Regions from separate parts of the Telluria sp. BA11 genome, predicted to be linked through region 3. Evidence: predicted binding sites of a transcription regulator. Region 3 holds the regulator's gene; each other region holds the start of a gene.
The links. The regulator LexA, encoded in region 3, represses DNA repair genes until DNA is damaged. The targets are predictions, from matches to a motif close to ACTGTATNNNNATACAGT.

Region 1 (7,333 bases), 1.3 Mb from region 3:
GCCGTAGCCGGAACCGAACGACCAGATTTCGCGAGTGTCCGGATAGTGGACGATGTACTTGGTGGCATTGCATGGCCATGCGACATCAGCCTGGCCATCGACCAGCGGCATGCCGACCGAGTGCACGCAGGGCACGAAGTCGCCGTCCTGGCCCAGCACGTCGTACACGGCGCGGCCCATGCGCGTCATGATGCGCATGTTGACGGCAACGTAAGGCGAGTCGGACAACTCGACGCCAATGTGGGCGATCGGCGAACCGAGCGGGCCCATCGAGAACGGCACGACGTATAGCGTGCGGCCGGTCATGCAACCGTCGAACAGGCCGTGCAGCGTATTGCGCATTTCGGCCGGTTCCATCCAGTTGTTGGTCGGGCCGGCTTCTTCTTTCGTGGCCGAGCAGATATAGGTGCGGTCTTCGACGCGCGCCACGTCCGACGGATCGGACCAGGCCAGGTAGGAATTTGGACGCTTGGCCGGGTTCAGCTTTTTCATCGTGCCAGCGGCAACCATCTCGGCGCACAGGCGGTCGTATTCGTCTTCCGAACCGTCGCACCAGTAAATGCTGTCAGGCTTGGTCAGCGCAGCAATCTCAGCCACCCAATTGATGAGTTTTTGATGTTTGATGTAAGCTGGGACGTTCAGTGCGGCGACGCCGCCCATCACGGGTTGGTTCATGGGGATACCTCCAAATGCCAATTAAGAATTCGGGTGGACCGTTACCTTGCATCGTCTTCGGCCGGGGCGCCCTGCGGTCGATCACGACGTTGGGCAGGCACTCCGCGGCAGAAGCAGGCGTCAACACTTGACGATACAGCGGGCAGGTCGGCAGCTTCGAGTGAAGCCTTGCGGTGCGTCTCGTGAGCACCGTTGGATACGTGTCATTCGCTTAAGTTCTGCGCCGATTGTACACCCGCAAAACGGCGTTTCGACGGCTTTCACTACAAAAAAGTAGGAAAAATGCCCGACTAATGTAGTAGGCTATTTGGGCATTTGCCCTATCGTGTTATTTGTTTACAGGCAGATCATACAATTGTGACAACACCACTGAAAATCGCGATTCTTGACGACTATCAAGACGCTGCACGCCGTCTCGCGTGCTATCCCCTGCTCGATGGCCATGAGGTCAAGGTCTTCCAGAGTTCGACCCGCGGCCTGGGCCAGCTTGCCATCCGGCTGGCGCCGTTCGATGCGCTGGTGCTGATCCGTGAGCGCACCACCTTCCCTGCGGCCCTGCTCGCCAAGCTGCCCAACCTGAAACTGATTTCGCAAACCGGCAAGGTCAGCGGCCATATCGACGTGGCTGCTGCGACCGCGCGCGGCATCGCGATTGCCGAGGGCACCGGCTCGCCGGTTGCACCGGCAGAATTGACGTGGGCCCTGATCATGGCGGCCAGTCGCAAGATCGTGCCGTATGCCACCAATCTGAAAGAGGGGCTGTGGCAGACGGCATCGACCAATCCGGTACTGAACGGCGTGGGCCGCGTGCTGCACGGCCGCACGCTCGGGCTCTGGAGTTACGGCAAGATCGGCAAGCTGGTGGCCGGCTATGCGCGCGCGTTCGGGATGCGCGTGGTGGTGTGGGGCAGCGAAGCCAGCCGACTGGCGGCGCTGACGGATGGCTTTGAGGCGGCGCCATCGCGTGAGGCACTGTTCGAGATGGCCGATGTGCTGAGCCTGCACTTGCGCCTGGCCGAATCGACCCGTGGCATCGTCACGGCAAGCGATCTGGCCCGCATGAAACCGGACGCGTTGTTCGTCAATACCAGCCGCGCCGAACTGGTGGCCGATGGCGCGCTGGAAAGCGCCTTGAAGAAAGGCCACCCTGGCATGGCCGCGCTGGACGTGTTTACCAGCGAGCCGCTGGGACCGGATTCACCATTGCTGCGCATTCCGACCGTGCTGGCGACACCGCACCTGGGCTATGTCGAGCAGGACAGTTACGAGCTGTATTTCAGGGCGGCGTTCGAGAATATCGTGCAGTTCGCGCAGGGTACGCCGACCAATATTCTCAATCCAGAGGCGTTGAACAAACGCTGAGCACAAGACGCCGCAGGCTCAGCGCAGCTCCGGCTCGCCTTTGATGTTGATCTTTGGCGCCGGCAGCACATGCGTGCCAGTCCAGAGCCCGGCCCAGCCCGGCGGCCAGCCGATATCCGGCCCGGCATAGGGTTTGAGGCCCGCGCGCACCGGCACGATCGGCACCGGTGGCGCTTCGATCAGGCCGCCGCCCGGTGGCCGCTCCATGTTCAGGCTATACATATAGCCAGGCAGCAGCAGGTCGCATGCCTGCGCGAACCACGCCGTGTGATCTTCGTCGCGGCCCAGCGCCTCGGCAAGTCCTTGCGGATCGAACTTGGCCAGCGCGTGGATCAGCTCATCGGTGCTCGCGCCCGGCACATCGTTCCACCCCATCACTGGATTGTTGTTGTACTCGGCGCCCGAGCCATACCAGCCTTCGCGCCAGGTGCGCTGCATCCAGTTGCGCGGCCCTGTGAACAGGTGCCAGCGCCAGTGCAGGCCGGATGGCTTGGGCCACGAGTACAGATACAGTTTCTGATAACCGGCCTCGTGCAGCGCACGGACGACGGCCATCAGGCGCGCGTGCGGCATGCGGTCGGGCGGAGCGCGCCGGAACAGGATCGGCTCGCCGTCGGCGTGCTGCACCTCGTCGTTCGACAGGTTCAGGTCTTGCGCGCGCGACTCGTTACCAAAGCGCGCTGACACCCACCCGGTGAGCAGGTTGACATGCGTGATCACGCCATAGCCGCGATGGCGCTGGAAGATCACGGTTCCGGGGGCAACTGCTTTCATGGCAAATATGGAAATAGACAGGAGAAAAGGAAAACGGTGGAAGAAGTACTCATCCGATCCGGATGATTCTAGCGCAGTCGCCTGGAGATCGCCGGTGGTTTGGCGATATCATGGGGACCTTTTTTCAGCGAGTGGATAAACCAACATGACTTTGCGACTCATCGCCACCGGCGGCACTTTCGACAAGCATTACAACGAACTCAATGGCGTGCTGGGCTTCGCCGAAAGCCATTTACCAGAGGTCATCAAGCGCAGCCGCATGACGGTGCCGGTGGCGCTGGACGTGCTGCCGCTGCTCGATTCGCTCGAGATGGGCGACGCTGACCGCGAGCGTGTGCTGACGACCTGCCGGGCCGCCGCCGAGAAAGCCATCGTGATCGTGCACGGCACCGACACGATGCGCGAGACGGCCGCTGTGCTGGGCGCGGCGGGCCTGGACCAGACCATCGTGCTGACCGGCGCCATGATCCCGTATGCGATCGCCAATTCCGACGCGCTGTTCAACCTGGGCTTTGCCTGCGGCGTCGCACAAGTGCTGCCGGCCGGCGTCTACGTGGCGATGAACGGCCAGGTGTTCCCGTGGGATAACGTGACCAAGAACCGCAGCGCTGGCGTATTCCAGGGACTATAAATATAGTCGAAAAACGGCAACGGCCAGACACGAGGTCCGGCCGTTCTCTCCACCGGCGCCTTGCTCGGGCGCCGTGTGTCTGACGCCTGATTACGCCTTGGCTTCGCCGCCCAGCGCTTCGACCACATCGGCCAGCATCTTCGACAGCTCGCCCGTCATCAAGACGATATCGTTGTCGAAACGTTCGTCGTCGTTGTGGGTCGCGCTTTCGCCTTCCTTGATCACGTCCAGCGGCTTGATGCCCTTGATCGCCAGCGACTCGGTCAGCACGAAGCTGACGCGGTCGTTCCAGGTCATGGCCAGGCGCGTGCACTGCTTGCCAGCGGCGATGTGGCGGCGGATGTCGTCCGGTTCCAGCGTGTGCTTCACGTAGCGCACTGCGGCGCGGCTTTCGCCCGTGGCGCGCAGTTCGGTGTCCTGGTCGATCGTGAAGCCGTATGGCGCTTCATCGGCTTCGAGCCAGCCGGTCATCACGGCCACCGGCGAACGCTGCACACGGAGCGACTCCAGCGGCATCTTGTCGATGGCCTTGAGCAGCAGCTTGACGACGTCGTCGGCCTTGGCCGGGCTGGCCGCATCGACCACGAGCCAGCCGTTGACCGGGTCGATCCAGGTCCAGACATTGCTGCGCAGCGTGAAGGCGCGCGGCAGCAGTTCGTCGGCCACGCGCTCCTTCAGTTCCTTCATGGCTTTTTTGCCTGGCGGGAAGCCCTGCGCTTCCTCCATCTCGGCCGCCTTGGCCTTGGCTACCTGGTTGATGACCGATGCCGGCAGCAGTTTCTTTTCGGTGCCCAGCATGATCAGCATCTGCTTGTTCACGACATGGACCAGGCCGCCGTTCGGGCGCGGTGCGTCCCAGCCCTGGCGCAGCAATTCGTTGCTGTTGGCAGGCACGAAGCTGCCCGGCTCGAGGGCCTTTTCCAGCTGTTCAGGGGTGTAGGCCCAAGGGGCCGGCAGGCGATAGATCTGGAGATTCTTGAACCACATAGGCTTAATCCGCTTGTTTCGATGTTTCTAGGGAACGACATTCTACGCTGCACAGGAGCCGCAGCGTCAAAAATGTCAGGGGGTTGTCGCGTCATCCAGAGAATCGTCGAACAGCCGTAACTGCTCGACAATCTCGGTGTCGCCCAGGCGCACGCCGACGCCCAATAATCGCACCGGCCGGCTGGCGCGCGCCCAGCCGGTCTCCAGTAAACGTCCATATGTCGGAATGTTGGGCGCATATCCCACACATTCGACGGTTGTCTGCTGGAAGTCCGAAAACTTGATCTTCACGAACAGCTTGTTGATGAATTTTTCAGCATTAGCCCGTTTGATGCGGCCCAGCAAATGCTCGTGCAGGTCGGGCAGCAGCTTCAGGCAGGCGGCCAGGTCGGGCACGTCCGGCGTGTAGGTTTCCTCGGTGCTGATCGACTTGCGTTCGCGCGAGGTATTCACTTCGCGGTGGTCGATCCCGCGGCTCAGGTCATACAGCCGCACGCCGAAGCTGCCCATATGCTCTTGCAGCTTGTCCAGGCTCCAGCCGCGCAGATCGGCGCAGGTCTGGGCACCAAGCCGGTTCAGTTTCTCGGCCGTGACCTTGCCCACGCCGTGCAGCTTCTTTACCGGCAGCGCCGCAACAAACGCGTCGACTTCTTCGGGCCGCACCAGGAACAGGCCGTCGGGCTTGTTCCAGTCGCTGGCAATCTTGGCGACGAACTTGTTCGGGCCCACGCCGGCCGAAGCCGTGATGCCCACCGTCTCCACGATGCGGCGCCGGATCTCCTGCGCGATCAGCGTCGCACTGCCCTTGCAGTGCGGCGAATCGGTCACGTCCAGATAGGCTTCGTCGAGCGAGAGCGGCTCGACGATCTCCGTGTAATCCTGGTAGATGGCCATGATCTGGCTGGACGCGATGCGGTACTTTTCCATCGCCGGCGGAATCACCACCAGCTCCGGACACAGCTTCATCGCCTGGGCCGTGGCCATTGCCGAATGAATGCCGAAGCGGCGCGCCTCGTAATTGCAGGTGGCAACCACGCCGCGCTGGTCGGCACGCCCGCCCACCGCCAATGGCCGGCCGCGCAACGACGGATCGTCGCGCATCTCGACCGATGCATAAAAGCAGTCGCAATCGCAGTGGATGATTTTTCGGGCTGGGGCGTTCACGCTGGCGGGCCGCCCCATGCGGTCACAAACTGCCGGGGTCGCTTACTGTAATTGCATACAGTATCTTCTAAAAATCTTCCCCGTGCAAATGTTGCTTATTTCTGGGCAGCCTCCCCTGTGGCCACCGACTCAGCGTGTCACTGACAGCGCATACCGGCCGTTGCTCGTGCCGGTGCCGCCACTGGTGTAGACCACCCGCAGATAAAGAACCGACGTGCCCGTGCTGGTATTGGCGAACGTGACGGTGTCGGCCACGCCGGCGCGGTTCACGCTCGCGCTCAGTTGCTTGCCTGCGCTGTTGTACAGCTGCAGGTCATAGTTCGCCGTTGCCAGCACCGCGCTCAAGCTGGCCTTGAGTGTCTTGCCGGCCGGCAGATCGACCCGGAAGTAATCGGTATCGGTTGTCGTGCCCAGGTTGCCGGTGACGCTGGCGTTAAAGGGCGAGACCGGATCGGCGGTGGCGATGGTGTTGTTCGCTTCGCTTTCGGCAACCGCGACAGGCGCGGCGCTGCTCTTGGCCCAGTCGGCAGCGGCGCGTGCATTGACGATGCCGGCACCGCACCCCGAGCAACTGGCCGGAAACGCGCGCGCCGTCGACTTCAGCCGTGTTGCAATCTCGTCCGGCGTCAGGTTGGTATTGAGCGCCAGCATCAGCGCAGCCACGCCGGCCACGTGCGGCGCCGCCATCGACGTGCCCTGGTAGACCGCGTAGGTGTCCGCCAGCGGCCCGCTCCGGCCGCTGTTGAGCGTGGAAAGCACACCCGAGGCGCCATCGCCGCCCGGCGCAGCCACCGCGACCAGCGCGCCGAAATTGGAGTACCTTGCCCGCCCGCCAGTACGGCCGGTAGCGGCCACCGCGATCACGCCGGTGCAGTTGGCCGGACTCGCGTTTCTGACGTCCATGGCCGAATTGCCCGCTGCGGCCACCACCACGGCGCCGCGCGCGCGCGCCCCGTTGACGGCGTTCTGCATCGTCGCGCTGCAAGCGCCACCCCCGCCCAGCGACAGGTTCAGCACGCGCGCCTTGTTGGGATTGGCCGGCACGCCGGAAACGGTTCCGCCGGACGCCCAGGTGATCGCATCGGCGATGTCGGATGTGTAGCCGCCGCACTTGCCCAGCACGCGCACCGGCACGATTTTGGCGTTGTATGCCACGCCTGCCACGCCGGCGCCGTTGTTGGTGCGCGCCGCCACCGTGCCAGCCACGTGCGTGCCGTGCCAGCTGGATGGCTGGTCAGAGAACGGCTGGCCGCCGCCGCAGGCACCGGCCGTGATGCCGTCACCCGGGTCGCTCGCATCGCTGTCACGACCGTTGCCGTCGTTGCCGATGGCGGCGGTACTGATGAAATCGTAGCCAGGCAGGATCTGGCCAGCCAGATCGGCGTGCGGACGGTAGCCGGTGTCGATCACGGCTACCACCACCCCGGCGCCCGTGGAGATATCCCAGGCAGTCGGCAGGCGCAAGCCGCCCACGGCATCGTAGTAATGCCATTGATCGGTAAAGCGCGGGTCGGTCGGCGTGGCCGCATGCGTCATGATGCGGTCTGGCTCGGCATACTCGATCGACGCATCGCGCATCATCATCTCGGTCGCCAGCGAGCGCACTTCGGCCAGATTGTGCCGGCGATCGAGCTTGAACACCTTTGCGCCGTTCGACAGCGCATGGCTCTCCCGGACCAGCACGCCAAACTGCTGGCCGGCGCGATCGAGCCTGGCCTTGCGCGCGCTGCTGCCGCCTTC
Region 2 (7,333 bases), 760 kb from region 3:
GCCCAGCACGGTGTTCTTCAGCGCGAGCTGCTCGGGCAGCAGCGCCTTCTTGCCGGCCTTGACCTTCGGGTTGGTGAGTTCTTCGATTTCTTCGAGCACGCGCTGCGACGAGCAGCCCGGCGGCAGTTCGTAGACGATCGCCTGCCACTGGCCGCGCGCCAGTTCTTCGATCTTCCAGCGCGCGCGCACCTTCATCGACCCGCGGCCGACCGCGTACATGTCGGCGATGCTGGACGCTGGCGTGATGATCTGGCCGCCGCCCGGGAAGTCGGGGCCCGGCACGATGGCCATCAGCTCGGCGTGCGACATCTTGGGATTGCGGATCATGGCGACGGCGGCAGCAGCCACTTCGCGCAGATTGTGCGACGGGATCTCGGTGGCCAGGCCGACCGCGATGCCCGAGGCGCCGTTGAGCAGCACCATCGGCAGGCGTGCCGGCAGCGTGCGCGGCTCGGTCGTCGAGCCGTCGTAGTTCGGCTGCGAATCGACCGTGCCCATGTCGATTTCATCCATCAGGATGCGGGCAATCGGCGTCAGGCGCGCTTCGGTGTAGCGCATCGCGGCGGCGCCGTCGCCGTCGCGCGAGCCGAAGTTGCCCTGGCCGTCGATCAGCGGGTAGCGCAGCGAGAAGTCCTGCGCCATGCGCACCAGCGCGTCGTACACCGACTGGTCGCCGTGCGGGTGCAGTTTGCCGAGCACGTCGCCGACCACGGCCGCCGACTTGCGCGGCTTGGCGGTCGGGCCCAGGCCCAGTTCATTCATCGCGTACAGGATGCGGCGCTGGACCGGCTTCTGGCCGTCCGACACGTCCGGCAGTGCGCGGCCCTTGACCACCGAAACGGCGTAGTCGAGGTAGGCGCGCTCGGCGAAGGTGGAGAGGGTGAGCGTCTCGACGTCGGACGGCTCGTGTTGCTGTTCAAAGAGACTTGGTTGGTTCGTCATGGTGTCTGTTCTGTTGCGCGCGGGGCGGATGGCCGGTGCGGCGTATTAGATATCGGCCTCGGTCTCGTTTCCGTGTTCTTCGATCCAGGCGCGGCGCGCGGCGGCTTCGCCTTTGCCCATCAGCATATTGAAGCGTGCCGACGATTCGGCGTGGTCGTAGTCGCCCAAAAACACGGGCAGCAGGCGGCGCGTGTCCGGGTTCATCGTCGTTTCCCACAGCTGCTCGGCGTTCATCTCGCCCAGGCCCTTGAAGCGCGAGATGCTCCACACGCCTTCCTTCAGGCCTTCTTTTTTCAGCTTGTCCTCGATGGCCAGCAGCTCACCCGAGTCGAGTGCATACAGCTTCTGGATCGGCTTCTTGCCGCGCGCGGGCACGTCGACGCGGAACAGCGGCGGGCGCGCGATGCAGATGTTCCCGTTCGCGAACAGCGCCGGAAAGTGTTTGAAGAACAGCGTGAGCAGCAGCACCTGGATGTGCGAGCCGTCGACGTCGGCATCGGACAGGATGCAGATCTTGCCATAGCGCAGACCGGTCAGGTCGGGCGAGTCGCTGGCACTGTGCGGATCGACGCCGATCGCCACCGAGATATCGTGGATTTCATTGTTGGCGAACAGGCGGTCGCGGTCGGTCTCCCACGAGTTGAGCACCTTGCCGCGCAGCGGCAGGATGGCCTGGAATTCCTTGTCGCGGCCCATCTTGGCCGAGCCGCCGGCCGAGTCGCCCTCGACCAGGAACAGCTCATTGCGCGTGATGTCGTTCGATTCGCAATCGGTCAGTTTGCCTGGCAACACGGCCACGCCCGACGATTTTTTCTTTTCGACTTTCTGCAGCGAGCGCAGGCGCGATTGCGCCTGCCGGATCACGAGTTCGGCCAGCTTCTTGCCGTATTCGACGTGCTGGTTCAGCCACAGTTCGAGCGGCGGCCTGGTGAAGGTCGAGACCAGCTTGAGCGCATCGCGCGAATTCAGGCGTTCTTTCGTCTGGCCCTGGAATTGCGGGTCCAGCACCTTGGCCGACAGCACGAACGAGACGCGCGCGAACACGTCCTCGGGCAGCAGCTTGACGCCTTTTGGCAGCAGGCCATGCAGCTCGACGAAGTTCTTGACGGCGCCATACAGGCCGTCGCGCAGGCCCGCTTCGTGCGTGCCGCCGCTGACGGTGGGGATCAGGTTGACGTAGGATTCACGCACCACGCCGCCTTCTTCGGTCCAGGCCACGACCCAGGCCGCGCCTTCGCCTTCGGCAAAACTGTCGTCGCCGGCGGCCGCGTACTGCGCGCCTTCGAACAGCGGGATCAGGGTTTCGCCGGTGGAGCTTTGCGCCAGCGCCTCGGTCAGGTAGCCACGCAGGCCTTCGTCGTAGCGCCAGGTCTGCACTTCGCCCTTGGCGTTCGTGAGCGTGACCGTCACACCCGGCAGCAGCACGGCTTTCGAGCGCAGCAGGCGCTGCAGGTCGTTCATCGGGATGGTTGGCGAATCGAAGTATTTGCCGTCCGGCCAGGCCGTGACGCGCGTGCCGTTCTTCTTGCCGCCGCGCTCGAATGGCGCGGAGGTGAGGGGTTCGATCACGTCGCCAGCGGCGAACACCAGCTTGTGCTGGCCGTTGCCCTGATCGTCCTTGCGCCAGACTTCGATCTCGAGACGCTTGGACAGCGCATTGGTGACCGACACGCCGACGCCGTGCAGGCCGCCCGAGAACGCATACGCGCCGCCCGAGCCTTTGTCGAATTTGCCACCGGCGTGCAGGCGCGTGAACACGATCTCGACCGTGGACACGCCTTCTTCAGGGTGGATGCCGACCGGGATGCCGCGGCCGTCATCTTCGACCGTGATCGAGCCGTCCGGGTTCATCGTGACGCTGATGTTCTTGCAATAGCCACCCAGCGCCTCGTCGGAGGCGTTGTCGATCACTTCCTGGATGATGTGGAGCGGATTTTCCGTGCGGGTGTACATGCCCGGACGCTGTTTCACAGGTTCGAGTCCCTTGAGGACACGGATGGATGATTCGCTGTAGTCTGGAGCGGGTTTCTTGGAGGCCATCTTGAAGAGTATTTGTAGAATGCGTTGGCATTCTATCTTGTCGAGCGGAAAAGGAAATGCTTTTTAACTGTATAAATATACAGTATTTTGCGCTTATGTCGTGCTTTTCGCCTTGCATCTTTGTGTTAGATTACGCTGTAAATACATAATCGATGCAAGAAGGGTGGGGCCCGATGCAGCGATCCCATTGTCTGTTCACCGTGCGTCCGATCGGCTTTGATCCGGTTGAAACCGCCCGGCTGGCGGCGCTGCTCGAAGACGCGCCGGGCGCCGGGCCGTCGTATTCTTGCCTGCATGCCGATAGTTTGCAAGAGCCGGATCTGCTGGTTGCCAATGGCGACAACCCGTTTGCGCTGGCACAACTGGCGCGCCGGCCACCCGATGCACTGCAACCGGCACTGGTCATCGGCGGCACTGACGCCACTTGTTGGCCAACTCTGACCCGCCCACTTGACCAACGGGCATTGCATGGCCGGCTGGCCGAACTGCTCGACACGCGCGTGCATGCGCTGGCCCAGCAGGGCGCCCGTGCGCGCCGCGTGCTGGCCGAACGCCGCCGCCGTCCGCGTCTGGGGCCGGATCTTGAAACGCCCGCATTCTACACGCGACTGCGCCATGGGCCCGTCGATGGTTCGGTATTGATCGTCGATCAGGCGTGCAACCTGCGCAACCGGGTGGCACAGGTGCTCGGGCCGCGCCGGATCGGCGTCGAATGGACCGACAGCCGGGCCGCCGCCGTGCGCCTGTGCGACGAGACGCCGGTGGCGCTGGTCCTGATCAACACGGCCGCCCCGGGCATCGAACCGTATGCGCTGTGCTCATCGATCAAGGCGCAGGCCGGCGCCGGGCGCACGCCGGTCGTGTTCATGGTCGCGCCATCGTTTCAGTACGACAGCGCCCGCGCCCGGCTGGCCGGCGCGCGCGGCTTGCTCGAGACGCCCGTGGCAGGGCGCCACCTGATGCTGACCTTCCAGAAGCTGCTCGACGTGCCGGTCTGAGCGCATGGCGACCTTTTGTAACAACTTTGAATCGTGCGCAGCATTGCCGAAGTTATATTATTGACATGACCGAAGACGAACCCATCAAGCGCAAGCCAGACGACCCCTCGCCCGAGGCGGATATCGATGAACGTCGCGAGACGCGCGTGCGCGTGCCCGACCGGCGCGCCAGCGGCGGCCAGCACGCACGCGGACCGGCGCGCTATATGCGCGATGGCGACAACCCGGTGGCCCTGGCTGGCCGGGTCATCACGTCGCGCTTTCGCTCGCTGCGTGAACGCTTCAGTCGCGACATCATGCAGCGCACGCTGCACATCGGCGTCTCGGCCCGCATCTTCCATCCCGAAGCCGGCGCCAAGGGGCTGTTGAGCAAAAACCTGCAGTATCTCGAGGAGTCCATTGCCCAGTGGGTCATGTCGCGCGACGTGCTGGTGTTCATGATCCCGACGGTCAACACCAACGGCTTGCTCCACCCCAGCAACATCACGCTGCGCCACTATGCACGTCACCTGGATGGCCTGGTGCTGCAGGGCGGCGCCGACGTCGCGCCGCAAACCTATTCTGAAACGCCCACGCGCCCCGAATGGAGCGGCGACCGCGCACGCGACGTGTACGAACTCGAACTGCTGCACGAATTCGTCGACGCCGGCAAACCGGTCCTGGGAGTGTGCCGTGGCTGCCAGCTGATCAACGTCGCCTTTGGCGGCACGCTGCACCAGGACGTCGCCACCGACCGTCCCGACGCGCTGGCACATGTGCACGACCTGTACGATGCGCACCGTCATGCGATCGTGTTCCCCAAGGGCTCGTCCCTGGGCCGCATGTTCCCCAATATCCAGCAGGCGATGGTCAACTCGATTCACCACCAGGCCGTCAAGGACCTGGGGCGCGATATCCGCATCGAAGCCATGTCCGAGCCGGACGGCATCATCGAGGCGATCCGCTACCAGCGCGCCAACTTCGTCATGGGCTTGCAATGGCACCCCGAGTTCCACCGCGCGGGCGGCGTCGACCTGCTCGATTGCACGCCGGTGCTGGATGAATTCCTGCGCGCAGCGCGCGAGACGCGCCTGTAGAAATTCGTCAGCAGTCTGCCTGCGATACTGCCGGAGCGCGCGCGAAAACGCTTGCTTTCACCGTGTGGCACGTGAATAATGAAATGAGAATCATTCTCATTTCATTGCTTCACTTCGGCCCATGGAGACTTTCGCATGACGATTTCCCCCACATCCGCCACGCCATCCGCAGTAGCCGAGCCGCGCAACCAGGACACGCTCCTGGTTGCCTCGCTCCTGCACCTGATGTCGCATTACAGCGCGAAAGGCGACGGCGAGCCGCCGTGCGTCAAGCTGGCGTCCGTGATCGAGCGCCACCTGTGCGCGCTGGCGCGCCTGCCGACGATCGACCCGGTGCTGCGCGCTACCTGCGAGCAACTGGCCGATCAGTGGGCGAACGTGGTCGACGCCAGGCTGCCGGTGCCGGCGCCAGCCAAACAACCGCTGCTGGCGCGCTTCATGAAAACGGGCTGGGTGGGCAAGGGCATGCCAGTGGCCGGGTAAGCGGTTGCCCGATCAGGCGCTGCGGTCACCCCGGAAGTGCCCGATCGCCGCATTGACCATGCCTTCGACCGAGCCTTCGCGCTCCGCGTGCCGACGCAGGATCGCCGCGTCGCTGCCGCCGCGCGCGGCTGCTGCCAGGTGCTGCAGCGCCTCGACGCTGCCCAGCGCTTCCGCGTGCGGCAGCATCCGTTCGAGCGTGGCCAGGATATCGTCGCGGATCACGATGCTGTCGTAGGTTTTCGGGTGCGTGATGCTGCCATCCAGGCCAAAGCGGCAGGCCTGGAAGCGGTTGTAGTTGTAGACCAGGTAGTCGTCTTCAACAGGGGCATCATCCTTGCGCTCGAGCAGATGGCGACACAGCGCCTGCAGGTAGGCGGCCAGCGCCGCGGCCCGCTCCACGGTCAGCGGCGTGTCGCACACGCGCAGCTCGATCGTGCCGAATTCGGGCTTGGGCCGCAGGTCCCAGTAAAAATCCTTCATGCTCTTGATGATGTTGGTGCGTTCCATCTTGGCGAAGTACACGTCGGTGAACTCCTGCCAGCTGAGCGTGAAGGGCGCGCGCCCGCTCATCGGAAACGCAAACACGGAATTTAAGCGTGCCGATTCGAACAGGCTGTCGTGGCCCTGCACGTACGGCGACGACGCCGACAGCGCGATAAAGTGCGGCAGGTAGCGGTTCAGCGCGTGCAGCAGGTACATCGCATCGTCGCCATTGGCGCAGCCGATGTGCACGTGCTGGCCGAATACCGTGAACTGCTTGGCCAGGTAGCCGTACAGCTGCGACAGGTATTCATAGCGCGGCTTGGCTGAAATGCGCTGGTCGGACCAGTGCTGGAACGGGTGCGTGCCACCGCCGGCGATGCCGATATTGAGCGTGTCGCTGGCCGCGACGAGCGTGTCGCGGATCTCGGTCAGTTCGGCCAGCAAGGGACCATACGCCGTGTGCACGCTCGAATTAATCTCGATCATGCTCTCGGTGATCTCGGGCGTGACGTTGCCGGGGAACGGCTTGCGCTCCAGCAGATGCATCAGGTCGGGGCTGGCGGCGGTCAGGTTGAAGTCCGACAGGTTGACCAGTTGCAGTTCGAGCTCGACCCCGAAGGTGAGCGGCGTGGACGGGGTAAACGCGTCAAGCGGCATGATGGGACTCCGGTGCTTCGTGCGCCCAGATCAGGGCGCGCTGGATGATGATCGGGCCAACCACTTCGAGCAGCATCGCCACCGCGGCCATCGCGTGCAGGTCGTCGACCACTTTCAGGCCGGCATAGCGCGCATGTTCGAGCATCAGGATCACGAACACGGCCAGCGGCGCCAGGCCCAGGCCCGTGAGCGCGCCCTTGCGCCAGGTGACGCCCGACAGGTGCGAGAACGCGGCCACGCCGGCGGTCTTGGCCAGCAGCCGCACCAGCACCACGACCACCGCCATCACACCACCGGCCGCCACCAGGCGCCAGTCGAGGGTCGAGGCGGCATACACGAACAGCAGCACGGTGAGCACTTCGCCGAGCGCGCCGAAATTGCGCTGGGTCTGGGTAAAGGTCGCGCGGCGCGAGCGCACGGTCAGGCCGAAGGCCAGCGCCGCCACGACCGGCGACAGGCCGGCGACGTCGCACATCGATACGAGCAAAATCACGGCCAGCGCAAACGCGACGGTTGTGTCCTGCTGCGCATTGCCGATCGCGCGCAGCAGCGCCGGCACCAGCAGGCCGAACACGGCACCGGCCACGATCGACGCGGCGAGCATGACCAGGCTTTGCCACAGTGCCTCGCTGACGGCGTCCTGCGTGTGGAACA
Region 3 (7,333 bases):
GTGGCGGGGCAGGGCGTCGATGTCGCCTTTGTCGATGCGACCGACGTGGCGCAGGTCGAAGCAGCCTTGACGCCGAACACGCGCATGGTGTTTGTCGAGACGATCGCCAATCCGCGTACGCAAGTGGCGGACCTGGCCCGCATCGGCGAGCTGTGCCGAAAGCGGGGCATTCTGTACGTGGTCGACAACACGATGACCTCGCCATGGCTGTTCCGCCCGAAAAGCGTGGGCGCCGGGCTGGTCGTCAATTCGCTGACCAAGTCGATTGGCGGTCACGGTATCGCGCTCGGCGGCGCGCTGACCGACACCGGTCTGTTCGACTGGAGCGCGTATCCGAACATCGCACCGAACTTTCGCAAGCAGCCGGCGCACGCTCAGGGCATGGCGCAACTGCGTGCGAAAGCGCTGCGCGACTTCGGCGCGTCGCTCGGGCCGGAAGCGGCGCATCATATCGCCGTTGGCGCCGAGACATTGGCGCTGCGCATGACCCGTACCTGCGCCAATGCACTGGCGCTGGCCACCATGCTGGAGGCGGACGAGCGCGTGTCCAAGGTCCACTACCCGGGCCTGGCGTCGCATCCACAGCACGGTATCGTCACGTCGCTGTTCCGCGCCGGCGGTTCGCTGCTCAGTTTCGAGCTGCACGAGTCCATCGATCCGTTCGATTACCTCAACCGCCTGCAGCTGGCGATTCCTGCCTCGAACCTGGGCGACAACCGCACGCTGGTCATCCCGGTGGCGCACACGATCTTCTTCGAGATGGGCGCCGAGCGCCGTGCCAGCATGGGCATCGCCGAGTCGCTGATCCGCGTGTCGGTGGGCATTGAGGACACCGACGACCTGGTCGAAGACTTCCGCCAGGCGCTGGACGCGTAAGCACGGCGTAAAGCCATGCAAAGAAGGCCGGCGCAATGCCGGCCTTGTCATTTTTACGGTTGAGTCCGGCTGTAAAAGGGGGCTATGATGCCCCATCGTCAGCTTGTCATTTTCTTCGGATGCCCATGAAACGTTTTCTGCTCTGCCTTTCTCTGACTATTGCCAGCGCCGCCTATGCGGGCGAGCTGGAAGACGCCAATGCGCTGTTCGAAAAGAAGGATTACGCGGGCGCGCTCAAGCTGTATACCAAGCTGGCCAATGCCGGCAATGCGCAAGCGCAGCAGCAACTGGGCCAGATGTACTGGTATGGTGAAGCGGGCACCGTCGATGAGGCGGCCGCCAAGGCGCTGTTCGAAAAGTCGGCCGCCAAAGGCAACAAGGTCGCGGCCCAATCGCTGGTCGTCATGGAAGAGCGTGTCACGAAGCGCGCCGAGATCGACTATTGGATCAAGGGCTACGACGGCGCCGACTTGCAGTCGGGCGAATACCGCTGCCCGTCGCCGCGCATTCCGGCCGTGTCGAAGGTGAATGACGAGATCGATCGCGTCAACAAGCTGGTGACCGGCTGGCAGGATTGCTACAACAAGATGGTGACGAACCTGAACGCGCAGTCGCCGCTGACGAAGAAGATTCCGGCCGATATCGCCAAGCTGATGAACAAGCAGGAGGCGGACGCCTCGGCAGCCTACCTGGAACAGGTGCGGCAGAATATCGCGGAAGGCGCGAAGGTCAATTCAAAGATGATCCTGGCGGATTTTGCAGCGTGGCGTAATGCCACCGAGGCATTCATCAACCAGCACAATGCCGTGGTGAAGAAGGCGTCGAACTAAGTAGGGCAGGGCAGAACAGGCGCCGGCCGGGGAGGCCGGCGCCGTTACATCAGTTCCAGCTACGCATCAAGCCGACAGCCAGACCTTCGAGCGCGAACTCTTCGTCTGGCGAGACGGCAATGATGTCGAAGTCGGGGTTTTCTGGCAGCAGTTCGACCAGGTCACCCGTCTTGCGATAGCGCTTGACCGTGACTTCGTCGCCCAGGCGCGCAACCACGATCTGCCCGTTCTTGGCACTGTCGATTTTCTTGACCGCCAAAAAGTCGCCATCCATGATGCCAGCGTCGCGCATCGACCAGCCTTTGACCTTCAGCAGAAAATCTGGCCGCGCCGCGAACATGGCCGCGTCGACGTTGTAGGTGGCTTCGACGTGCTCTTGCGCCAGGATCGGATTGCCCGCCGCGACGCGCCCGACCAGCGGCAGCGACATGAACGACGGCGGCGGCATCGGGATCGCTTCGACGCTCGCGCCGATCAGGCGGATGCCGCGCGATGTGCCCGGCGAAATTTCGATGGCGCCCTTGCGCGCCAGTGCTTGCAGATGTTCTTCAGCCGCATTGGCCGAGCGGAAACCCAATTCAGAAGCGATTTCAGCCCGGGTTGGGGGGAAACCGGTGTTCTCGATCGCTTCCTTGATCAGGTTCAGGATCTGTTCTTGCCGTGCAGTGAGCTTTAGCATAAATGTGTTACAGCAACCGGTTATGTATGTAACCTGTATTTTTGTACAGTATTCTCGCGCGCGCAAGGGGAAACGCAAAAAATATCGTGAAAATCGCGATTCATGGTGCAAACAGCCGTCAAAACCGTGGAATTGTCGAGTCAGATATGCCAGTTGCAGCGCTTAACGAGGCGACATCGCATCTTCGGGGGTTTCCAAGTCACCGATATTCGGGTTATAATTGCCGGCTTTCCCTTCCCACACTCGTCTTGACGCCGAGGTGGGCATTTGTTAAACGTCCTCAAGGAGTAATGCATGCGTCATTATGAAATCGTGTTTATCGTCCATCCGGACCAGAGCGAACAAGTCCCGGCGATGATCGAGCGTTACAAGACCACGGTGACCAGCCGCGGCGGTAACATCCATCGCGTTGAAGACTGGGGCCGCCGCCAGATGGCATACCAGATCCAGAAGCTGCCAAAAGCACACTACATCTGCCTGAACATCGAATGCGACAACGAGACCCTGGTCGAGCTGGAAACTGCATTCAAGTTCAATGATGCGGTTCTGCGTCACCTGACCGTCAAGCTGAAAAAAGCTGAAACCGCACCGTCGCCGATGATGAAATCGGTACAGCGCGAAGACGCAGCCAAGAGCCACCGTGCCGAAGCCGCTGCGCCAGCAGCCGCTCCAGCCGCTGCGCCAGCGCCTGCTGCTGCTTAAGTTTTTCCCAGTTATTCGTAGTAACCAGTAACACCGGGTGCATAACGCAAACCACCTCCAGCTCATGGCGACCATCGCCGAGCGCGACGTACTGCGTTACACCCCGGCCGGTGTGCCAATTGTTTCAGCCGTCCTGATGCACGAATCGCAGCAGGAAGAGGCCGGAGTCGAAAGGTCGGTCGCGTTCGAGGTCCCCGCGTTCGCCGCGGGTGAGATTTCGGGCAGGTTTGCCAGCGCCGAATTGGGCGCCAGCTACAGGTTCAACGGATTTCTTGCACGGAAAAATCGCAACAGCAAAGCCCTGGTGTTTCACATCATTGATTTCAGTGCCGCTTAACCCGGCAATTTAGATACAGGAGCCTCAAATGGCATTCGGTAAAAAGTTCGACAAAAACAAAGCGAAACTCAAAGAGAAGCGCAAACAGCAAAACCCGCTGTTCAAGCGCAAGAAATTCTGCCGCTTCACCGCCGCTGGCGTTGAGCAGGTGGACTACAAGGACGTCGACACCCTGAAGGACTTCGTCCAGGAAAACGGCAAGATCATGCCAGCACGTCTGACCGGCACCAAGGCGCACTACCAGCGTCAGGTCGACACCGCGATCAAGCGCGCACGCTACCTTGCGCTGCTGCCGTACACCGACCTGCACCACGGTTAATCGTCGGTCACGACAGTCAGACATCTGGAGATCACTATGCAAATCATTCTGTTGGAAAAAGTAGTCAACGTCGGCAACCTGGGCGACGTCGTCAAGGTCAAGGACGGTTACGCACGTAACTTCCTGATCCCACAAAAGATGGCCCGCCGCGCTACCGCCGGCGCCGTCGCCGAGTTCGAAGCCAAGCGCGCTGAACTGGAAAAAGCAGCAGCTGAAAAGCTGTCGGCTGCCCAGGCCGAAGGCGACAAGCTGAGCGGCATGACCGTCACCATCGGCCAGAAGGCCGGCGTTGATGGCCGTCTGTTCGGTTCGGTCACCAACTTCGACATCGCCGAAGCGCTGACCAAGCAAGGTTTCGCTGTCGAGAAGTCGCAAGTGCGCCTGCCGACCGGCCCGCTGAAAACCACCGGCGAATTCCCGGTTGCAGTCGCTCTGCACACCGACGTCGTGTCGGAAATCACCGTCGCCGTTGTGGGCGAAGCTGCCTAAGCACACGCTGTACATGTGCTGAGCACGCAGTTCTGAAAAAGCCGGGTTCGCCCGGCTTTTTTGCTTTTCGGCTTTCCAACCATGTCAGTCACAGGACTGGAAAAGGTATAATCCCGCCCATGAACGCAGCATCTCCAGATCCGCAACTCGACGCCCTGCGCATCCCCCCGCACTCCATCGAAGCCGAGCAATCCGTCATTGGCGGCCTGCTGCGCGATAACGCCGCGTGGGACCGTATCGCCGACTTCATGAACGCGGAAGACTTCTACCGCTACGACCACCGCATCATCTTCGAACAGATGGTGCGCCTGATCAACGGCGGCAAACCGGCCGACGTGATCACCGTCTACGAAGCCTGCAACCAGCTCGGCAAGGCCGATGACGTGGGCGGCCTGCAATACCTGAACGCGATGGCGCAGAACACGCCGTCCGCTGCGAATATCCGGCGCTACGCCGAGATCGTGCGCGACCGCGGCATCCTGCGCAAGCTGATCACCGTGGCCGATGAAATCTCGGGCAATGCGTTCAACCCGCAGGGCAAGGAAGTCAAGCAGATGCTCGACGAAGCCGAGTCCAAGATCTTTGCGATTGCCGAATCCGGCTCGCGCGGCCAGCAGGGCTGGAATCCGATCCAGCCGCTGCTGACGCAGGTCGTCGAGCGTATCGACGAGCTCTACAGCCGCGAGAACCAGGGCGAAATTACCGGTGTGCCCACCGGCTTCATCGACCTCGACCGCATGACGTCGGGCCTGCAGCCGGGCGACCTCGTCATCGTTGCCGGCCGTCCGTCGATGGGCAAGACCGCGTTCTCCGTCAATATCGGCGAGAACGTCGCGATCGAGGCCGGTCTGCCGGTGGCGATCTTCTCGATGGAGATGGGTGGCACCCAGCTGGCCATGCGTATGCTGGGTTCGGTCGGCCAGCTCGACCAGCACCGCCTGCGTACGGGCCGCCTGAACGACGAGGATTGGCCACGCCTGACGCACGCCATCCAGAAGATGAACGACGCCCAGTTGTACATCGACGAAACCCCGGCGCTGAACCCGATCGAGATGCGGGCGCGTGCGCGGCGCCTGGCACGCCAGTGCGGCAAGCTGGGCCTGATCATCGTCGACTACCTGCAACTGATGCAGGGTAGCCAGCCGGGCGACAACCGCACGGCGGAAATCTCGGAGATTTCACGTTCGCTCAAGGGCCTGGCCAAGGAGCTGCAGTGTCCGGTGGTGGCGTTGTCGCAGCTGAACCGCTCGCTGGAGCAACGGCCGAACAAGCGCCCCGTGATGTCCGACTTGCGCGAATCCGGCGCAATTGAGCAGGATGCCGACGTCATCATCTTCCTGTACCGCGACGAGGTCTACAACCCCGATTCGCCCGACAAGGGCACGGCCGAGATCATCATCGGCAAGCAGCGTAACGGTCCGATTGGCGCGATCCGCCTGACCTGGATCGGCCAGTACACCAAGTTCGGCAATTACAGCGGCAACCTGTCTGTGTATCAGGGTGACTAAATAACCATTTGTAGTAACACCAAGGCGGCCATTGATGTTTTAATGGCCGCCTTTACGCGTGGCCGCATTTTCGGCGCGACCGCGTAATCCCAGAGAGTCAATACGGAGAATCTATGTTTGGACGTTTCATGCCCACCGAGGGCAAGTTTTTCGATCTTTTCAATCAGCACGCCGCCTTGTGCGTCAAAGGGGCGCAGGAAATGGTCAGCCTGATGACCAACTTCGACGACCTCGAAACCCGCACCCATGCGATCGAGACGATCGAAAAGCAGGCTGACAAGATCACCTATGCCACGGTCGACCTGCTGCACAAGAGCTTCATCACGCCAATCGACCGCGACGACATCCACAAGCTGATCACGCGCATGGACGACATCCTGGACATGATGGAAGACGCGGCCCAGACGATTTCGCTGTACGACCTGCAAGCGGTCACGCCGGAAGCCAAACGTCTGGCCGAGCTGTGCCTGGCCTGCTGCCTGAAGGTGGAGGAAGCCGTCTCCCTGCTGCACAATATGGACAATGCTGCCAAGATCGTCGCGCTGTGCGAAGAGATCGACCGCCTGGAATCGGACGCCGACCATGTGATGCGCGCCGCGATGTCCAAGCTGTTCCGCGACGAGCCGGACGTGCGCAACCTGATCAAGATGAAGGCCATCTACGAGATTCTCGAGACGGTCACCGATCGCTGCGAAGACGTGGCCAACATCATTGAAGGCATCATCGTCGAAAACGCGTAAGCGTCGCAGACCTGCATAACCATGGATAATCTCAACATCAGCATCTACGTGCTGGGAATGCTCGTGCTCCTGGCACTGGTATTCGACTTCATGAACGGTTTTCACGATTCGGCAAACTCGATTGCCACCGTGGTCTCGACCGGGGTCCTGAAACCCCAGCACGCCGTCGCAATGGCGGCATTCTTCAACTTCATCGCGATCTTCGTGGTCAACATGAAGGTCGCCCAAACCATCGGCAAGGGCACGATCGACCCGCATGTGGTCGACCATTACGTGATCTTTGGCGCCCTGGTCGGGGCGATCTCGTGGAACGTCATCACCTGGTACTACGGTATTCCCTCGTCGTCGTCGCACGCGCTGATCGGCGGCCTGGTGGGCGCGGCCGTGGCCAAGGCGGGCACCGGCTCGCTGATCTCGGGTGGCCTGATCAAGACCGTGGCGTTCATCGTCGTCGCGCCGCTGCTGGGCTTTGCGCTGGGCTCGATCATCATGCTGATGGTGGCCTGGATCTTCGTGAAGTCGACGCCCCGAAAAGTCGACAATCTGTTCCGCAAGCTGCAACTGGTCTCGGCCGCGGCGTATTCGCTGGGCCACGGTGGCAACGACGCGCAAAAGACGATGGGCATCATCTGGATGCTGTTGATCGCAGCGGGCTACACGAGCGCGACGGCCGAATATCCACCGGCCTGGGTCATCATCTCGTGCTACGCGGCGATTGCCTTCGGCACGCTGTTCGGCGGCTGGCGCATTGTCAAGACCATGGGCCAGAAGATCACCAAGCTCAAGCCGGTCGGCGGTTTCTGCGCCGAAACGGGCGGCGCGGTCACGCTGCTGCTCTCGAGCGCGTTCGGCA
Region 4 (7,333 bases), 150 kb from region 3:
GGACAACGCCACCGGTAACTACGTCAAGATTGCCCAGCGGATTCCGGTGCGCATCAGCATCGACCCGAACCAGCCGCTGGCCAACCGCCTGCGGCCCGGGATGTCGGTGGTGACGACGATCGATACGGCCGCTGCCACCACGGCGAACGCGGGGCAGCGGTGAAGCGGCGCTTAATGGTTCTGGCGGCAGCGCCATTGCTGCTGGCCGCCTGCGCGATGGCGCCGCAGCCGGCGCCGCCGTCCTCGGTGACGGTGCCGGTGGCGTGGCGCACGACCTTGTCCGGCGCGAATGCCAGCGTCGAGCGTGACTGGTGGCGCGCGTTCGGCGATCCGGCGCTGGACGCGCTGGTGCGACAGGCGCAGGCGAACAACGGTGACCTCAAGGTTGCCCGCGCGCGGCTGCAGGAATACCAGGCGCGCATTCGCGTGGCCGACAGCGCGCGTCTGCCGGCGCTGAACCTGTCGCTGGCGCCGACCCGGGCGCGCGCCATCGGCCCGCAAGGCACGCCGATCGAATCGACGTCGCTTGTGGGCGCCGTGCAGGCCAGCTACGAGCTGGACCTGTTCGGCCGCGTGGCGAACACCGTCGAAGCGGCGCGGTTCGAGGCGTTGTCGCAAGAGGCGGCGCTGGAAGCAGCGGCACTGGCGGTGGCGGCCAATACGGCGTCGGGTTATCTGAACCTGCTGGGCCTGGACGCCCAGCTGGCGCTGGCCAGGGCCACGCTGGCGTCGCGCGAGCGCTCGTACAACCTGGCGCGGCACCAGTTCGAGGTGGGCTACAGCTCGCGCCTGGAAATGTCGCAGGCCGAGGCCGAATTGCACGCGACGGCCGGCACCGTGCCGCAGCTCGAGCGGCAGGTGGCGCAGCAGGAGCAGGCGCTCAATTTGCTGCTGGGCGAGAGCCCGGGCCCGATCGCACGCGGTACCGATCTGCTGTCGCTGCGTGAGCCGACCCCGGGCGCCGGCTTGCCGTCCGAACTGCTGCGGCGCCGGCCCGACATCGCCCAGGCCGAGCAGGCCATTGCGGCGGCCGACGCCAGCCTGGCCGTTGCGCGCGACGCGCTCTTGCCGTCGATCCGGTTGACGGCGTCGCTTGGGGCAGGGGCGGGTGGCATCACGCAATTGCTGCGTTCGCCGACGGAACTGTGGAGCATCGGCGGCAGCGTGCTTGCGCCGTTGTTCGACGCGGGCCGCCTGCGTGCCCAGGCCGAGATCGCCGGCACGGTGCGCGACCGCGCCATCTACGGTTATGAGACCGTGGTGCGCACGGCGTTTGCCGAGACCGAGAATGCCCTGGCGTCGATCGATGGCTTGCAGCGGCAACTGGTGGAAGCCGAGGCGCGGCGCGCGGCGGCTGGTGAAGTGTTGCGCGTGGCCCATAACCGCTACACGAATGGCTACGCGTCGTATCTGGAAGAGCTCGACGCGCAGCGTACGGCGTTCAGTGCCGATCTCGCCGCGCTGCAACTGCGTACAAGTTTGCTGGCGGCGCACGTCGATCTGTATCGGGCGTTGGGCGGTGGCTGGACGCCGGCACCGTGACGGATGTGGCTGGTTTGAAACGCGCCGTCTGTGAGAGGTGCTTGCGGGCGCAGTCGGCCTGCATTTGCCGCTGGATCACGCCGGTGCGCGCGCAGGCGCATTTGCTGATCCTGCAGCATCCGCTGGAAGTGGGCAACGCCAAGAACAGCGCGCGCTTGCTGCACTTGTGCGTGAATGGCAGTGTGATGGCGACCGGCGAAGCCTTCGATGCCGGGGTGCTCGACAGCCTGCTGCATGCGGATGGGCGCACGCCCGTGCTGCTGTATCCGGCCACGCCGGGCGACGCGGGCTTGCCGATGCCGCCACCAATGCCGGCGCTACCCGCCGACGCGTTGCGGCTGGTGCTGCTCGACGCCACCTGGCGCAAGAGCCGCAAGATGCTGTACCTGAACCCGGCGCTGCAACGGCTGCCGCGGCTGGCACTGACCGACGTAGTGCCGTCGAACTACCGCATCCGCAAAGCGCACGCGCCGCATCAGCTGTCGAGCCTGGAAGCGGCGGCGCAAGCACTGGGACAACTTGAAACCGCGCCCGGGCGCTTTGGCCCGCTGCTCGACGCCTTCGACGGGTTTGTCGCACAACAAGCGGCCTATGTACGCGCTTGCGCTGCCGTATCACTCGCATGCAACGCAAGCAAATCTGATGAACAGGACGTGAACCGTTTAGTGGGTCGTTAAACCGAAACACCCGTGACGGTGAACCGCATTTTGACCTGTTTCCTGTATGATCAAATCATGCAAGAACAATCCTTAACCTCCCCCACGGTGTACTACGACGGCGGCTGCCCCGTATGCACCCGCGAGATCGCCCTCTATCAGCGTCAGGACGGCGCAGACCAGGTGTGCTGGGTCGACGTCGCCCACTGCGCGCCCGAAGCGCTTGGCCCGGGACTGAACCGCGAGGCTGCCATGGCGCGCCTGCACATGCGCCGTCCCGATGGCACCCTGGCCAGTGGTGCAGAGGCATTTACCCTGCTGTGGCGGTCCTTGCCGCGCTGGGCCTGGCTTGGACGCCTGCTGGGGTCGAGGCTGGCATTGGCGTTGCTGGAGCCGGCCTACCGTCTGTTCCTCGTCATGCGGCCGCTGTGGCGCGGCCGCGGCAGCAAGCGATGAGTGGCACGAGCATGCGGGTGGCCGTGATCGGGGCCGGCATTGCCGGGGCCACCTGTGCGCGCGCGCTGGCCGATGCCGGGCATGCGGTGCAGGTGTTCGACAAGTCGCGCGGCGTAGGCGGGCGCATGTCCACCAGGCGTGTAACGCTCGCCGACGCCGCGCTGGGCCTGGATCACGGGACGCCGTGCTTTGCTGCCGTGGGCGCCGACTTCCTGGGTTTCGTGGAAGAGGGACAGCGCGCCGGTCTGCTGGCGCGCTGGACGCCGAGGCTAGCGCATGGCGCAGCCCTGCCTGGCGGCGCGTTCTGGGTTGCCACGCCCGACATGCCGGCCCCGTGCCGCGCCTTGTTGAAGGACCTGCCGTTGCATACCCTGTGCGCGGTCGATGGCGTGCGCCGCAGCGGCGCGACGTGGTCTCTGGAGAGCGCTGGTGTGACCCTGGCCGATGGCTTCGATGCAGTGGCGCTGGCGATCCCGCCGAAACAGGCGGCCGCGCTGCTGGGCATGCATCGCCCGGATTGGGCGGCGCACGCGCAGGCCGTGCCGATGTTGCCCGTCTGGGTCTTGATGGGCACAACCGACGCGCCCGCAACGGGCTGTGACTGGGGCCTGGCGCTGCCCGCATCCGGCCCGTTGGCGCTGGTGGTGCGCAACGATGCCAAGCCGGCGCGCGCAGTGCTGGCGGGGCAGGCCCAGTGGGTGGTGCACGCAGCGCCCGACTGGACCGGCGCGCATCTGGACACGCCGCCCGACCAGGTGCAGGCGATGCTGCAGGCGGCGCTTGCCGATTGTGTCGGCGGCGCTCTGGCCTGGCGTTTCGCGGCCGTGCATCGCTGGCTGTATGCAACGCTGGCAACGGCGCCTGATGACGAGCGGGCCGCTGGTGCCTGGTGGGACGCTGGCATGGGGCTTGGCGTGTGCGGCGATGCCCTTGCCGGCGGCGGTGTGGAAGGCGCCTGGCGCTCCGGCCGTGCATTGGCAGCGCTGGTGACCGCTGCTGCGAGTGGAGACCAAACATGAGCGCGCTTGCAGACGAAATCGCCCGCTTCGACCGACTCGGCGCCACCTAGTGGGACCCGAACGGCCCGATGCGGCCGCTGCATGTCACGAACGCACTGCGCCAGGCTTATCTGCTGGCATGCATGGCCTCGCATTTCGGCCGCGCCGATACGTCGCTGGCGGGTCTGCGCATCCTCGACGTCGGCTGCGGCGGCGGGCTGCTGTCCGAACCGCTGGCGCTGCGTGGCGCGCACGTGGTCGGCATCGATGCCTCGCCTGGCAACCTGGCGGCGGCGCAACGCCACGCCGACGCCAGCGGCGCGGCAGTCGATTATCGCCTGGGCGAACTGGAGACTGTCCTGCGGCCCGATGAATGCTTCGACGTCGTATTGGCGCTCGAGGTGGCCGAGCATGTGGCCGACCCCGACGCCTTCATCGAAGAGGCAGCTCGGCGCGTTGCGCCCGGTGGTTTGCTGCTGGCGTCGACGATCGACCGCACCTGGAAGAGCTATCTGTTGGCGATCGTGGCGGCGGAGTACGTGTTGCGCGTGCTGCCGCGTGGCACACACCAGTGGCATCGCTTCGTCAAACCCGCCGAGATGCTGGCTGCAGCCACCGGGGCCGGGCTGCAGCGGATCGATCTGCGCGGCATGCGTTACCTGCCGGTGTTGCATCGCGCCTCATGGTGCAGCGATACGAGCGTGAACTATCTGGCGACCTTTGCCCGTCCGACCTGACTGGAGCAGCTGGGAAAAGTGGTTTGATGCTCATCAAGAAGCTGGCGCTTGAATTTGATGGGGTAGCGGCGTAATATACTGTATAAACATACAGTATGGAGCAGCGGCCATGATCGACACCGATGAGCCCATCCGCCGCCAGCGGGTAGAAGAACACATCATGCTGGCGCCGCCGCGCGTTGCACGCAAGGGGCGTGGTGCGGTGTCGAATATGCAGGGGCGCTATGAGGTCAACGGTCGCGAGCGTTTTGACGACGGCTGGTCTGATGCCGATTATGAGTCGACTACCGGGGCGGCCGGTGAATCGGCCGCGTTCAAGACCGTGGTTACCGACGAGTTCGCCAAGACGATCCTGTCGCGCAACACGTCACCCGATATCCCGTTCAGCGTGTCGCTCAATCCCTACCGGGGTTGCGAGCACGGCTGCATTTATTGCTTCGCGCGGCCCACGCACAGCTATCTCGGCCTGTCGCCGGGCCTTGATTTTGAATCCCGGCTCTTCGCCAAGGTGAATGCTCCCGAACTGCTGCGGCGCGAACTCGCCAAGCCCGGCTACGTCCCCGAACATATCGCCATCGGCGTCAACACTGACGCCTACCAGCCCTGCGAGCGCGAACGCCAGATCACGCGCCAGGTATTGGAGGTCTTGTCCGAATGCCGCCACCCGCTTGGCCTGATCACCAAATCATCGTTGATCGAACGCGACATCGACCTGCTGGCGCCGATGGCGGCCAACAACCTGGCGTGCGCGGCGGTGACGCTCACGACGCTCGATGCGCAGATATCACGCACGCTCGAGCCGCGCGCAGCCGCACCGATGCGCCGCCTGCGCACGATCCGCACGCTGACCGACGCCGGCATTCCCGTCAGCGTGAGCGTGGCGCCGATCATCCCGTTCGTGACCGAGCCCGAGATCGAACGCATCCTTGAAGCGGCGCGCGATGCCGGTGCGGTCGGCGCGCACTACACGGTGCTGCGCCTGCCGCACGAAGTCAATCCGCTGTTTCAAGAGTGGTTGCAAGCCCATTTCCCGGACCGCGCGCAGCGGGTGATGAACCGCATCCGCGAGATGCGGGGTGGCAAGGATTACGATGCCGACTTTGCACGGCGCATGCATGGCGACGGCGTGTGGGCCGACCTGATCCGTCAGCGCTTTGAAAAAGCGGTCGAGCGCCTTGGCTTCAAATCCTTGCGCGGGCGTTTCGGGCGGCTCGATCGCTCGCAATTCCGGCGGCCACTGGTGGTGCCGGCGGGTACAGCGAAGGCACGCGCAAGCGTCGCGAGCCAGTTGGACCTGTTCTGAACGCGCGCGTGTACATCGACGCAATTCTCGAGCACATATGTTGCAATTGCCGATGGTGGCCGCCGCCGGCATCGATGCTTGTCTGACGCTTGTTCCTGGCAGGCCCGCCATGGTTGCCGACCCTGCGCTGGCTGGTACACCATTGACGTCCATCTACCGAGCAACCCGCCTCGATTGCCCATGCGATACTCGCATCAATCAAAAGGAGAGCGCGATGTTTTTCGATAGCTGGGAAAGTCTGTACCGTGTTGTCGTGGTCGGGGTTGCTGCTTATGCGGGCCTGATCTTTCTGCTTCGGCTAAGCGGCAACCGAACGCTTTCAAAAATGAACTCGTTCGATTTTGTCGTGACGGTGGCGTTCGGATCGACCTTGTCGACCATCCTGGTCAACCAGAATGTCAGCCTGGCGCTGGGCCTGGCTGCACTGGCCCTGCTGGTCGTGCTGCAACTGGCGATCACGTGGTGCTCGGTGCGCTCATCGCTGGTCAACGCCATCGTCAAGACCAGGCCGACCGTGCTGCTGAAAGGTGGCCAGCTCTGCCAGGATGCCCTCAAGCGTGAGCGCGTAACCGACGACGAGGTCATGGCCGCAGTGCGCAAGCAAGGGCGCGGATCGTTGCACGACATCGATCTCGTCATCCTTGAAGCCGATGGCAGCCTGTCGGTCATTCCGACCAGCCAGGCCGGTGACCGCTCCGCCTGTGCAAAACTTGGCAGCCTCGGCGACTGACCGGCGTTGCGCTGCGCCTCAGGTGGCGCAGGGCACCACTTTCCGCACGAGCCGTTCCACGCTCAGGCCCTGTATCAACACCGACAGTACAACCACGATATAGGTCATCGTTACGATCACGTCGCGTTCCGGGCCGGCAGGCAGCGACAGGGCCAGTGCCACGGAAATCCCGCCGCGCAAGCCACCCCAGGTCAGCACCTGCCACGCGCCTTCCGGCAGGCCGGCGCGTTTGCCGAGCGCTGCCACCGGCAGACCGGCGCTAAGCAGGCGGGCAAGCAAGGTCACCCCGGCCGCGAGCAGTCCTGCGGCCAGCAACGGCCCCGAAAACGGCAACAGCAGGGCTTCGAATCCGATCAGCACGAACAGCACGGCGTTCAGCATCGAATCGAGCAGTTCCCAGAAGCCGTCGAGCTGTTCGCGCGTGTGCGCCGACATCGCCTTGCGCCGGCCGCGATTGCCGATCAGGATGCCGGCCGCAACCATTGCCAGCGGACCGGACACGCCGAGAACATGGGTCAGGCTGTAGCCGCCCAGGACCGCTGCCACTGTCAGCAGGACTTCCTCCTGGTAGCTGTCGATGCTTTTGAGCATGAGGTAAGTCACGCCGCCGAGCACGGCGCCGAACGCGATGCCACCGCCGGCTTCGCGCAGCAACAGCACCGAGGTTTCGACGCCGCCCGGCACATGGTGCTCGACCGCAATCGCTGCCATGACTGAAAAGATGACGATCCCGACGCCGTCGTTGAACAAGGATTCGCCTGACACCACCGACTCGAGACTGGCCGGCGCCCCGACCTTGCGCAGCAGTCCGGTAACCGAAATCGGGTCGGTCGGCGCGATCAGCGCGCCGAATACCATGCAGAACGCCAGCGGAAGGGCGAGTCCGGTCAGCGGCAGCAGGTAGTACAGGC

Region 1: dinB (DNA polymerase IV) is a predicted target of LexA. The motif match lies at 5,638-5,655, and genes of this name have one in related genera.
Region 2: AC1MGT_RS08265 (DNA topoisomerase IV subunit B) is a predicted target of LexA. The motif match lies at 3,049-3,066, and genes of this name have one in related genera.
Region 4: AC1MGT_RS04320 (PA0069 family radical SAM protein) is a predicted target of LexA. The motif match lies at 4,467-4,484, and genes of this name have one in related genera.

The regions. Positions count from the first base shown of each region.
Region 1 covers NZ_CM155275.1:2,401,647-2,408,979, forward strand. The annotation lists gene AC1MGT_RS10480 (phosphoenolpyruvate carboxykinase (GTP)) at 1-675, opposite strand, end outside; gene AC1MGT_RS10485 (D-2-hydroxyacid dehydrogenase family protein) at 1,045-2,037, shown strand; gene AC1MGT_RS10490 (L-asparaginase) at 2,056-2,811, opposite strand; gene AC1MGT_RS10495 (asparaginase domain-containing protein) at 2,957-3,442, shown strand; gene AC1MGT_RS10500 (recombination-associated protein RdgC) at 3,533-4,429, opposite strand; gene dinB (DNA polymerase IV) at 4,505-5,611, opposite strand; gene AC1MGT_RS10510 (S8 family peptidase) at 5,723-7,333, opposite strand, start outside.
Region 2 covers NZ_CM155275.1:1,892,195-1,899,527, reverse strand. The annotation lists gene parC (DNA topoisomerase IV subunit A) at 1-942, opposite strand, end outside; gene AC1MGT_RS08265 (DNA topoisomerase IV subunit B) at 988-2,982, opposite strand; gene AC1MGT_RS08260 (response regulator) at 3,156-3,980, shown strand; gene AC1MGT_RS08255 (gamma-glutamyl-gamma-aminobutyrate hydrolase family protein) at 4,046-5,056, shown strand; gene AC1MGT_RS08250 (hypothetical protein) at 5,192-5,539, shown strand; gene AC1MGT_RS08245 (YbdK family carboxylate-amine ligase) at 5,552-6,679, opposite strand; gene AC1MGT_RS08240 (cation:proton antiporter) at 6,669-7,333, opposite strand, start outside.
Region 3 covers NZ_CM155275.1:1,134,124-1,141,456, reverse strand. The annotation lists gene AC1MGT_RS05020 (cystathionine gamma-synthase family protein) at 1-876, shown strand, start outside; gene AC1MGT_RS05015 (tetratricopeptide repeat protein) at 1,002-1,706, shown strand; gene lexA (transcriptional repressor LexA) at 1,756-2,385, opposite strand; gene rpsF (30S ribosomal protein S6) at 2,680-3,087, shown strand; gene priB (primosomal replication protein N) at 3,125-3,424, shown strand; gene rpsR (30S ribosomal protein S18) at 3,453-3,743, shown strand; gene rplI (50S ribosomal protein L9) at 3,780-4,232, shown strand; gene AC1MGT_RS04985 (replicative DNA helicase) at 4,352-5,740, shown strand; gene AC1MGT_RS04980 (DUF47 domain-containing protein) at 5,854-6,480, shown strand; gene AC1MGT_RS04975 (inorganic phosphate transporter) at 6,502-7,333, shown strand, end outside.
Region 4 covers NZ_CM155275.1:982,684-990,016, reverse strand. The annotation lists gene AC1MGT_RS04350 (HlyD family secretion protein) at 1-163, shown strand, start outside; gene AC1MGT_RS04345 (efflux transporter outer membrane subunit) at 175-1,542, shown strand; gene AC1MGT_RS04340 (tRNA-uridine aminocarboxypropyltransferase) at 1,524-2,219, shown strand; gene AC1MGT_RS04335 (thiol-disulfide oxidoreductase DCC family protein) at 2,232-2,654, shown strand; gene AC1MGT_RS04330 (NAD(P)/FAD-dependent oxidoreductase) at 2,651-3,673, shown strand; partial or broken gene ubiG (bifunctional 2-polyprenyl-6-hydroxyphenol methylase/3-demethylubiquinol 3-O-methyltransferase UbiG) at 3,736-4,389, shown strand; gene AC1MGT_RS04320 (PA0069 family radical SAM protein) at 4,550-5,692, shown strand; gene AC1MGT_RS04315 (DUF421 domain-containing protein) at 5,730-6,422, shown strand; gene AC1MGT_RS04310 (cation:proton antiporter) at 6,441-7,333, opposite strand, start outside.